DNA from 3 places in the Vibrio sabulosilitoris genome. Region 1 is predicted to be linked to each of the others. Evidence: predicted binding sites of a transcription regulator. Region 1 holds the regulator's gene; each other region holds the start of a gene.
The links. Region 1 encodes MetJ, which represses methionine synthesis genes. Its sites were predicted from a motif close to TTAGACNTNTANANGTCTAA; they were not measured.
Positions count from the first base shown of each region.

Region 2: the regulator MetJ is predicted to act here: its motif matches at 1,159-1,178, upstream of metK (methionine adenosyltransferase).
Region 3: the regulator MetJ is predicted to act here: its motif matches at 1,435-1,454, upstream of metA (homoserine O-succinyltransferase MetA).

Region 1 covers NZ_AP029599.1:357,459-360,719, forward strand. Annotated here, with positions in the region: gene edd (phosphogluconate dehydratase) at 1-302, shown strand, start outside; gene ACZ5R2_RS01805 (substrate-binding domain-containing protein) at 357-1,364, opposite strand; gene metJ (met regulon transcriptional regulator MetJ) at 1,438-1,758, opposite strand; gene ACZ5R2_RS01815 (O-succinylhomoserine (thiol)-lyase) at 1,969-3,135, shown strand; gene ACZ5R2_RS01820 (bifunctional aspartate kinase/homoserine dehydrogenase II) at 3,137-3,261, shown strand, end outside.
Region 2 covers NZ_AP029599.1:40,857-44,117, forward strand. Annotated here, with positions in the region: gene tkt (transketolase) at 1-942, opposite strand, end outside; gene metK (methionine adenosyltransferase) at 1,268-2,422, shown strand; gene ACZ5R2_RS00205 (DUF2189 domain-containing protein) at 2,949-3,261, shown strand, end outside.
Region 3 covers NZ_AP029599.1:2,281,318-2,284,578, forward strand. Annotated here, with positions in the region: gene ACZ5R2_RS10810 (NUDIX hydrolase) at 1-136, opposite strand, end outside; gene ACZ5R2_RS10815 (N-acetyltransferase family protein) at 140-613, opposite strand; partial or broken gene ACZ5R2_RS10820 (ATP-binding protein) at 926-1,351, opposite strand; gene metA (homoserine O-succinyltransferase MetA) at 1,478-2,419, shown strand; gene ACZ5R2_RS10830 (BCCT family transporter) at 2,602-3,261, opposite strand, start outside.

The sequences.
Region 1 (3,261 bases):
CCGGCCACCAAGTGGCCTTGGTCACCGATGGTCGTTTATCTGGCGCGTCAGGCAAAATCCCATCAGCGATCCACCTATCCCCAGAAGCCCTGCGAGGCGGTGCGATTGGCTTGGTGCGTGACGGCGATATGCTCCAGCTCAACTGTGAAACGGGTGAGCTAAACAACCTGTCGGATATGACTGGACGTGAGCCACTCGCGATCGATACCGAGGCGAATCAGCAGACTTGGGGACGAAATCTATTTAGCGTACTGAGACAAAGTGTCTCTAGCGCTGAAGACGGTGCAAGCTTTATCATCTAACTCGCTTGTCATCTGACTAAAGATAAAAATGGAGCCACTCGGCTCCATTTTTATTTAGATACTCTCACCAGAGTTGACTCGATAACCCATATCCACACTGGTGCTATCTATGGGCTCACCTTTTAAGCGTGCGACCAATAGCTCAGCACTTTTGACCCCAATCTCAAAGCGTGGCGTGTCGACACTGGTCAGCTTCGGGCTGACGATATTGCCGATGTCGAGCGCATTGTAACCCACTACAGACAATGACTCTGGCACTTGAATGCCTCTGCGCTGGGCACTAAGTAGTACCCCAACCGCGATATCATCATTGGTGCAAAACACACCATCGAGATCTGGGTATTGTGCAAAGGCCATGTCCAACAGGTCATCTGCCATCGAGAAGCTCGAGTGCGCCTCCGTCAGAATATGTTTCGGCGTGAAACCTGCCTCAATCACCGCCTTGTCATAACCGGCCATACGTAGACGGGTTCGAGTATCCAAACGTGCACCAAAGTAGGCGATGGAGCGTTTGCCAGCGGCAATCATCTGCTTGGTCACATCATAAGAAGCAGCAATATGATCTAGGCCGACCGCCATATCGATCGGTTGCTCTGGCAGCTCCATTGTCTCAACCACCGGGACACCGGCGGACTTAATCATCTGCAGCGTGCGCTGGGTGTGATGACTCTCAGTCAAGATCAAGCCATCTACCTGGTAAGAGAGCAGCGAGGCAATCTTGCTCTCCTCCTCTTGCTCATCATAGCTAAAGTGCGCGATCAAGGTTTCGTAGCCATTGGCCTTAGTGACCGTTTCTACGCCCTGCACAAACGAGGCAAAGATCTGGTTAGACAGAGAGGGCAATAGGATACCGATGGCTTTACTCGACGAGTTTGCCAGCATCGCAGGCGCTCGGTTTTCGATATAACCGATGTCCTCGACGACCTGAGCAATCTTAAGCCGGGTTTTTTCTGCAACGGAGTTCGGGTCTCGCATATAGCGCGACACGGTCATTTTGGTGACGCCAACCTGGTCGGCGATATCTTGTAGAGTGGTACGTCTCTTTTTACTGTGCTGAACCATATATCCCTGAGAACTTCAAAGACAGGTCAGCGCATGCCCACCTGTCACAATCCTATTGAGAGCAGCCTACACGCTACTCTTCATCAAACGCTTCAAACTCAATCCCCATCTCGGTCATCAGCGCTTTGGCTTCAGCCGGGATCTCATCAGGACGGTCTTTACGCAAGTCTTCATCGGTTGGCAGAGGTTGCCCGGTGTACGCATGCAAGAATGCCTCACACAGCAACTCGCTGTTGGTGGCATGGCGCAGGTTGTTTATCTGACGACGCGTACGCTCATCCGTCAATACTTTCAGTACTTTAAGCGGAATTGACACGGTAATCTTCTTTACCTGTTCGCTTTTTTTGCCATGCTCAGCATATGGGCTAGTGTAGTCGCCATTCCAGTCTGCCATGAGAAACCTTTAGTCATTTTTGGTTGGAGTGAGTAAGGGAGATATTTTAGCCGGATTTAAGGCTAAGAGCAAAGACATATAGACGTCTAGAAGTATTGACGTCTTGTTGTAGGGGCAGTAAAGTGTCTGCTAATGGAATTTAATACCGTTATAACCAGTAGGTGTAACGGTTTTGTGAAGCACAATCATTTTTTTGGGAAGGACACTCATATGAGCGCACGCAAGCCTGCCACCATTGCCGTTCGCACTGGCATCGAATCAGACACTCAACACCATGCGGTTGTTCCCCCCATCTACCTCTCGACCAACTACAGCTTTCCAGCCTTTGGGGATGTGCCTAAGTATGACTATACGCGTTCTGGCAATCCAAATCGAGGGCTACTTGAGCAAGCTTTGTACGAGCTGGAGTCAGGTTGTGGGGCCGTCGTCACCAACTGCGGCACTTCCGCGCTTAATCTGTGGGTTTCAGCATTTTTAGGTCCCGATGACCTGATTATTGCGCCACATGATTGCTATGGTGGAACCTATCGTCTGTTTAACACCCGAGCGCAAAAGGGTGACTTTAAAGTACAGTTTGTCGATCAAACCGATAGCGATGCACTCGCCAGCGCTATGGCACAAAAACCCAAGCTAATCCTGCTTGAGACCCCGTCAAACCCCTTAGTTCGCGTGGTTGATATTGCTGCAATCTGCGCCGAGGCCAAAAAAGTCGGTGCGCTTGTTGCCGTCGACAACACCTTTTTGACACCAGTGTACCAAAAGCCGCTTGAGCTGGGTGCGGATTTTGTTATCCACTCTACCACTAAGTACATCAACGGCCACTCCGATGTGATTGGCGGCGTCGTGATCACCAAAACCGAAGCGCATGCTGAGGAGCTCGCTTGGTGGGGTAACTGCATTGGAGCAACCGGTACACCATTTGATAGCTACATGACCCTGCGCGGAATTCGCACGCTAGGCGCCCGCATGCGCGTCCATGAGGAGAGCTCACAGCACATTCTTAACTACTTGGTCGAGCAGTCGCTGGTAAGCAAGGTGCACCACCCAAGTCTTGAGAGTCACCCAGGCCATGAGATCGCCAAAAGGCAGCAATCTGGCTTTGGTTCGATGCTAAGCTTTGAGTTTGCAGGCTCGTTCGAGCAATTGAAATTCTTCGTCGGCCAACTAGAGCTGTTCTCGCTCGCCGAGTCGCTAGGTGGCGTAGAAAGCTTGATCTGTCACCCTGCGTCTATGACTCACCGTGCAATGGGAGAAGAAGCCCTCGCTGAAGCTGGGATCTCGCAATACCTATTACGCCTCTCAGTGGGGCTTGAGGATCATCGAGACCTTATTGCTGACCTAGAGCAAGCCTTCAGCAAAGCCAAGGAGGCGTTTTAACATGACTCTACAGCGTCAGTTGCACAAATTTGGCGGCAGTAGTCTTGCCAATGCAGAGTGCTATCGAAAGGCAGTGCGTATCCTGCGCGATTACTCGTCAAGTGAGGATCTGGTGGTGGTTTCTGC
Region 2 (3,261 bases), 320 kb from region 1:
TTCATACGCTGCTAGCTTCTCTTCCCAAGCAGTTTGCTTAGCAAGACCCGCTTCTTTTGCATCCCACTGCGCGTAAACATCTGATGGGATCTCAAACGGACCGTGTTCCCAACCTAGGAATTCACGTGCCGCGGCAATTTCTTCGTGGCCTAGTGGTGCACCGTGACAGTCATGTGAGCCAGACTTGTTAGGCGAACCGAAACCAATGATGGTCTTAGTACAGATAATAGTTGGACGTGGGTCAGCCTTCGCCGCTTCGATAGCCGCGTTGATCGCTTCAGGATCGTGGCCATCAACCGCTGGGATTACGTGCCAGCCGTAAGACTCAAAACGCTTAGGTGTGTCGTCAGAGAACCAGCCTTCAACTTCGCCATCGATAGAGATACCGTTGTCATCCCAGAATGCAATCAGCTTACCAAGACCCAGCGTACCCGCCAGTGAGCAGGCTTCGTGCGAGATGCCTTCCATCAGACAGCCATCACCCATGAAGACATAAGTGAAGTGGTCAACGATATCGTGGCCTTCTTTGTTGAACTGAGCCGCCAGCGCTTTTTCAGCGATCGCCATGCCCACACCATTGGTGATGCCTTGACCTAGAGGACCGGTTGTCGTTTCAACGCCTGGTGCATAGCCATACTCTGGGTGACCCGGAGTTTTTGAGTGCAGTTGACGGAAGTTTTTCAGATCGTCAATCGATAGCTCGTAGCCGCTTAGGTGCAGTAGAGAGTAGATCAGCATTGAGCCGTGACCATTTGAAAGAATAAAGCGGTCGCGGTTTGCCCACTCTGGGTTCGCTGGGTTGTGGTTTAGGTGAGAACGCCAAAGAACTTCAGCGATATCAGCCATACCCATAGGCGCGCCTGGGTGGCCAGAGTTTGCTTGTTGAACACCATCCATGCTTAGGGCACGGATTGCATTGGCTAGATGTTTACGAGACGACATTACTGCTCCTGAGTGCATGTGCAAAAGAGAAAGAGTTTACCAAGCTGCATTGCAGCGCGGGGTATTGTCGCAGAGGGCACCTGACTCTGCAAACGTTTACTTACCTAATTTGAGTCCAGCCCCAGTTAATACCCCTACTTTTTGTGGCAATTTACGCAAACGATTAACTGGAATTAATGTCAAAAATCACTTGTAATTCAGATGTTGAAAACTAGAATAGACGTCTAGATGTAGAAACACCTACAAAATGAATTTCCTTGATAGCCGCGATGCCAAATTGGGCAGTGAGGTACGGCTATAATCGATCGCTAAAAGTGGAGCTCTCATGGCTAAGCACCTATTCACTTCTGAGTCAGTTTCAGAAGGTCACCCAGATAAAATTGCAGACCAAATTTCAGATGCCGTTCTAGACGCAATTCTTGAACAAGATCCGAAAGCACGTGTTGCTTGTGAAACTTACGTAAAAACCGGCATGGTTATGGTTGGTGGTGAGATCACGACATCTGCATGGGTTGATATCGAAGAACTGACGCGTGAAACCGTGCGTGAGATTGGCTATGTTCACTCTGATATGGGCTTTGACGCAGACTCGTGTGCGGTTCTAAACACCATCGGTAAGCAGTCGCCAGATATCAACCAAGGTGTTGATAAGTCAGACCCTAAAGAGCAAGGCGCGGGCGACCAGGGCATCATGTTTGGTTACGCGACCAACGAAACTGACATCCTAATGCCAGCACCAATCACTTACTCACACCGCCTAGTGCAAAAGCAAGCGGAAGTACGTAAGAACGGCACCCTACCTTGGCTACGTCCAGACGCGAAGTCTCAGGTAACCTTCCAGTACGACCAAGGCAAAATCGTCGGTATCGATGCAGTCGTTCTATCGACTCAACACTGTGATTCAATCTCAACGCCGGATCTGCGTGAAGCAGTAATGGAAGAGATCATCAAGCCAGTACTACCTTCTGAGTGGATCAACAAAGAGACCAACTTCTTTATTAACCCAACCGGTCGTTTTGTAATCGGCGGTCCTATGGGTGACTGTGGTCTAACTGGTCGTAAGATCATTGTTGATACTTACGGTGGTGCAGCGCGTCACGGTGGTGGTGCTTTCTCTGGTAAAGATCCATCAAAAGTTGACCGCTCTGCAGCATACGCAGCACGCTACGTAGCGAAAAACATTGTTGCAGCAGGCATGGCTGACCGCTGTGAGATCCAGCTGTCTTACGCTATCGGTGTTGCAGATCCTACTTCAATCATGGTTGAGACGTTCGGCACTGAAAAAGTACCACACGAGATCATCATCGAAGCAGTACGCCAAAACTTCGACCTACGCCCATACGGCCTACAAGAGATGCTGAACCTTCTTCAGCCAATCTACAAGAAGACCGCAGCATACGGTCACTTCGGCCGCGAAGAGTTCCCATGGGAAGCAACTGACAAGGCAGCAATGCTACGCGAGTTTGCTGGCATTAAATAAAAAAGCCCAAGCAACTATAAAAAAGCCTCAGCCTATGCTGGGGCTTTTTTTCCTGGCGGAAGAGGCGAGAGGCGGGATCGCGTTGCTGCGAGAGGCGAGATGTGATCGTGGACGCACCGCGCTTCATTCAACTCTCTCGCAATTCTTATGAATGCACTATTGCTCACCATTAATTTGCCTTTCACTCTGCGGTAAACTTCTAATCAAAAACGAGCGACTAGCTCGTCGTCTTTTCCTCGCTTCTCGCCTCTCGATTCTCGCCTCTGAAACTTCACCCATGAAGTTTTTGTGAGTTAGATTTGAATTTTTCCTAATCCACATCAATAGTTATATCACTGCGTACGTAAACACCTACCACCACTAATGGTATAGCGTGTGGCGCGGTCTCTGCATCGACATGATGGTTTGTTGTCCTTTGTGCCGCTATGCACCGTATACAGGATATCGGTTGCATTGGGTGCCATGTTTGGCCCCAGCACCTAGTTAGATAACTATATCGTTAGGGTAAACGCATCAAGGAGGAAGCATGCCTCGTACATATCAATCGTCAGACTTTGACAGTAAGAACAAGCCGTCTGACCAAGAGTACGCGCGCACCATACCGTGTAATCAACTATCAACCTCTGCGCCATTTCACTGGTTGGCGCTAGGCCTTAATGACTTTATTCGCATGCCGATCATCAGCGTCTTTTACGGCCTGTGCTTTATGGCGGCGGCTATCGGCATCGTTATGCTAGTTCAAGCTCAGGGAACCCATTTGGTTATCCTACCTAGTCTTATCGTCTATATGTTGATAGGGCCTTTCTTAGCACTGGGTCTATACGACGCCAGTTGGCAGC
Region 3 (3,261 bases), 1.5 Mb from region 1:
CTTTAACCAACAAAAGCTTGTTGTCTGCGTGGATAACACACAGCGCGCCGTGGCTATTGGGCTTTGCTATTTCATCTGCCAGTAGAGGCAATGACGCAGCGGTAAGGACGATCAAAAAACACAGTGCGGCGCGCAAATGCTACTCCCTAACCACCTTCATCAAGCAGTGAATATGACTTTGGTATCCCTGAGTCAAATAAAATTGAGCCGCCGTGGGGTTAGAATCCCAGACCTCAACAAACAGATATCGAGCACCATAATCACCAAGTGTCTGCTCTATCGTATCCATCAATTTAGACGCTATTCCTGACTTTCGATAGTTTGACTCTACGTATAACTCATCGATACTGCCCATCATCACCGGCTTACTGACAGGGGATTGATACTGCCCAAAGTGGCCAGAGACAAATCCAACAACGTTACCATTATCGACAGCAACAAACACCAAGCACTCAGGATGGTCGAGGTAATGCGCGATGGTTTTATCGATTTCATTAGCAGGTTTAAACAGCTCAGGGGACAAAAGATGATGCTCATGATGCAGCTGATACATCATGCGATTGAGTCTATCGAGGTCAGCGCACTTTGCAGCTCTTATCGTGATTAGGGGCATTATTATTTGCTCTTGTTGTATCGGCACTGTTAAATGTTGATGATACTCCGTTTAAAAACAATGTACCAACTAACCAACTGCTCGGTGAGTCTGGTTTTGGGTCCGAACAAAGTGGGAATTTCGCTGCTCAGCTCTGATTAGACATTAGAATCGCTTTCGCTCTGGATAATCATGCTAAATCGTATTTGAGACAACTCGCTGACGAGGGAAACAGTATATCAGTATTAGTGACAGTCACTATATAAGTCGTGACGATTGGCTCGGTCGATACTCCTCAATCGAGTAACGTTGCAACCATCGATTTGGCACTGTCTGCCAGCGCTGCGCCATCTTGGCTATCGTCGATACGGGCACATCATGAATCGACTCAAACTCCCCTTTCGCTTCGACAATCTCAACCCTAAGCTTCAACTGCTCAGCAAGATCTAGATACGATTTCATTTCCCATAACCTGACAAAAGTATTCGAGACAACCACGGTTTTTCCCTCCAGCAACGCAAGACGCGCCTGTTGCTGACACCAGTCATGCGCTTGTGGCAAGTGCTGAGGGTCAAAACAGTAATGACCTGCGTTATTAACAAAATACATGTCCGCCTCAAGGTGCTGGTAATCACGATGCAAATCAACCAGCTTGCGCGCGTAGGTCGACTTGCCCGAACCAGGCAAGCCTCTGACAATGATTAACTTTTGTATGTTTGAAGACGACACACCTGCAGACGCCTTGTAAGATGGACTCATTAACAACCTTTGAGTTATTTTTATTTCTGGACGCCAATAATATTTGATTTAGCTATCGACATAAATCACAGTTTACGTTAACTTTGGATGTATAGACGTCCAAAATTACGCTTAGGGAGTAAAGCTGTGCCGATCAAGATACCCGATCAACTACCTGCCACTGATGTACTGCGCAATGAAAAAATCTTCATTATGTCGGAAACCCGCGCTGCTACTCAGGAAATTCGTCCACTTAAGGTACTGATCCTTAACTTGATGCCGAAAAAGATTGAGACCGAGACTCAGTTTCTGCGTCTACTGTCCAATAGTCCACTGCAAGTGGATGTCGAACTGCTACGCATCGACAATCGCCCAAGTAAAAACACGCCTGTTGAACACCTAGACACCTTTTATCGTCAATTCGAGATGGTCAAGGATCGCAACTTTGATGGCTTGATCATTACTGGTGCGCCACTTGGCTTAGTGCAGTTTGAGGATGTGCTCTACTGGGAACACCTGCAAACCATTATGAATTGGGCTAAAGAACATGTAACTTCAACGCTTTACGTTTGTTGGGCTGCACAAGCTGGTCTGAAACTTTTGTATGATTTACCAAAGCGTACCCGTAAAGAGAAGCTTTCTGGTGTCTATCATCACGATATCCACGACCCTTACCATGCGATTTTGCGTGGCTTTGATGACACCTTCTTAGCGCCGCATTCACGCTTTGCAGACTTTTCACCCCAGTATCTGCAAGATCACACCGATCTGGATATCCTAGCGACCTCAGATGTCGCAGGCGTATACCTAGCAGCCACCAAGGATATGCGCAATGTGTTTGTTACCGGTCACCCAGAGTATGACGCACATACCCTGCACAACGAGTATATTCGCGACTTAGGTGAAGGAATGGAGCCCGCAATCCCGGTTAACTACTATCCGAACAATTGCCCAGACAACAAGCCCATCGCTAGCTGGCGCAGCCACGGACACCTGTTGTTCGCCAACTGGCTAAACTACTGCGTTTACCAGCAAACACCATACGATCTTGATCAGTTTAGTGAGGCTAATTTTACTAAAGACGACTAAACCAAAGGGGGCGAGGTTCGGGGACGGGCGTTGCCCTACAGGGTACGAGGGGCTCGACGCGAGCGGTAAATTACTCGCTACTCGGAACGAAGTGTCCTCGCTCCTAGCCCCTGAAAAAGAAAGGCATACTCCGAAAAGTATGCCTTTTGATCTACTTAAAATTGTCCTAAACGCTGAAGCGCTTAGCGCCAGTCTTTTTCCGTGTTCATACCCATCAGCAAGCTCACACACATCGCCAGTAGCACGAAGGTGAATGGTAGTGCAGTGGAGATGGAGCCGGCCTGGAGTGCCTCGATGGCTTCGGTGCCACCTACCCATAGTAGAGCGGCGGCGATTGCGCCTTCCATAAATGCCCAGAATACGCGTTGCAAAACAGGCGCATCCACTTTACCGCCTGCGGTAATGCTGTCGATAACTAGTGAGCCCGAGTCTGAAGAAGTGATAAAGAACACCATAACCAGAATAATCGCAATAATGGATAGGAAGGTGCTCATTGGCAATACATCGAACATCTCAAACATTGCCAGCGAAACGTCTGTTAAGCCTTGCGCGCCCAGCTGGCCGACGTTGTTTACTACCTGATCAATGGCCATACCGCCAAAGACTGACATCCAGATTACCGTAACTGAGGTAGGCACAATCAATACCGCGGTCATAAACTCTCGCACGGTACGACCACGCGAGACACGCGCGATAAACATACCGACAAATGGAGACCAAGAGATCCACCAAGACCAATAGAATACTGTCCAACCTTGGAACCAGGCTTCATCTTCGCGCCCGTGAGGGTTGCTCAGTGGAATAAGGTTTTCTAGGTACGCCATCAAAGTACTTGGTACAGA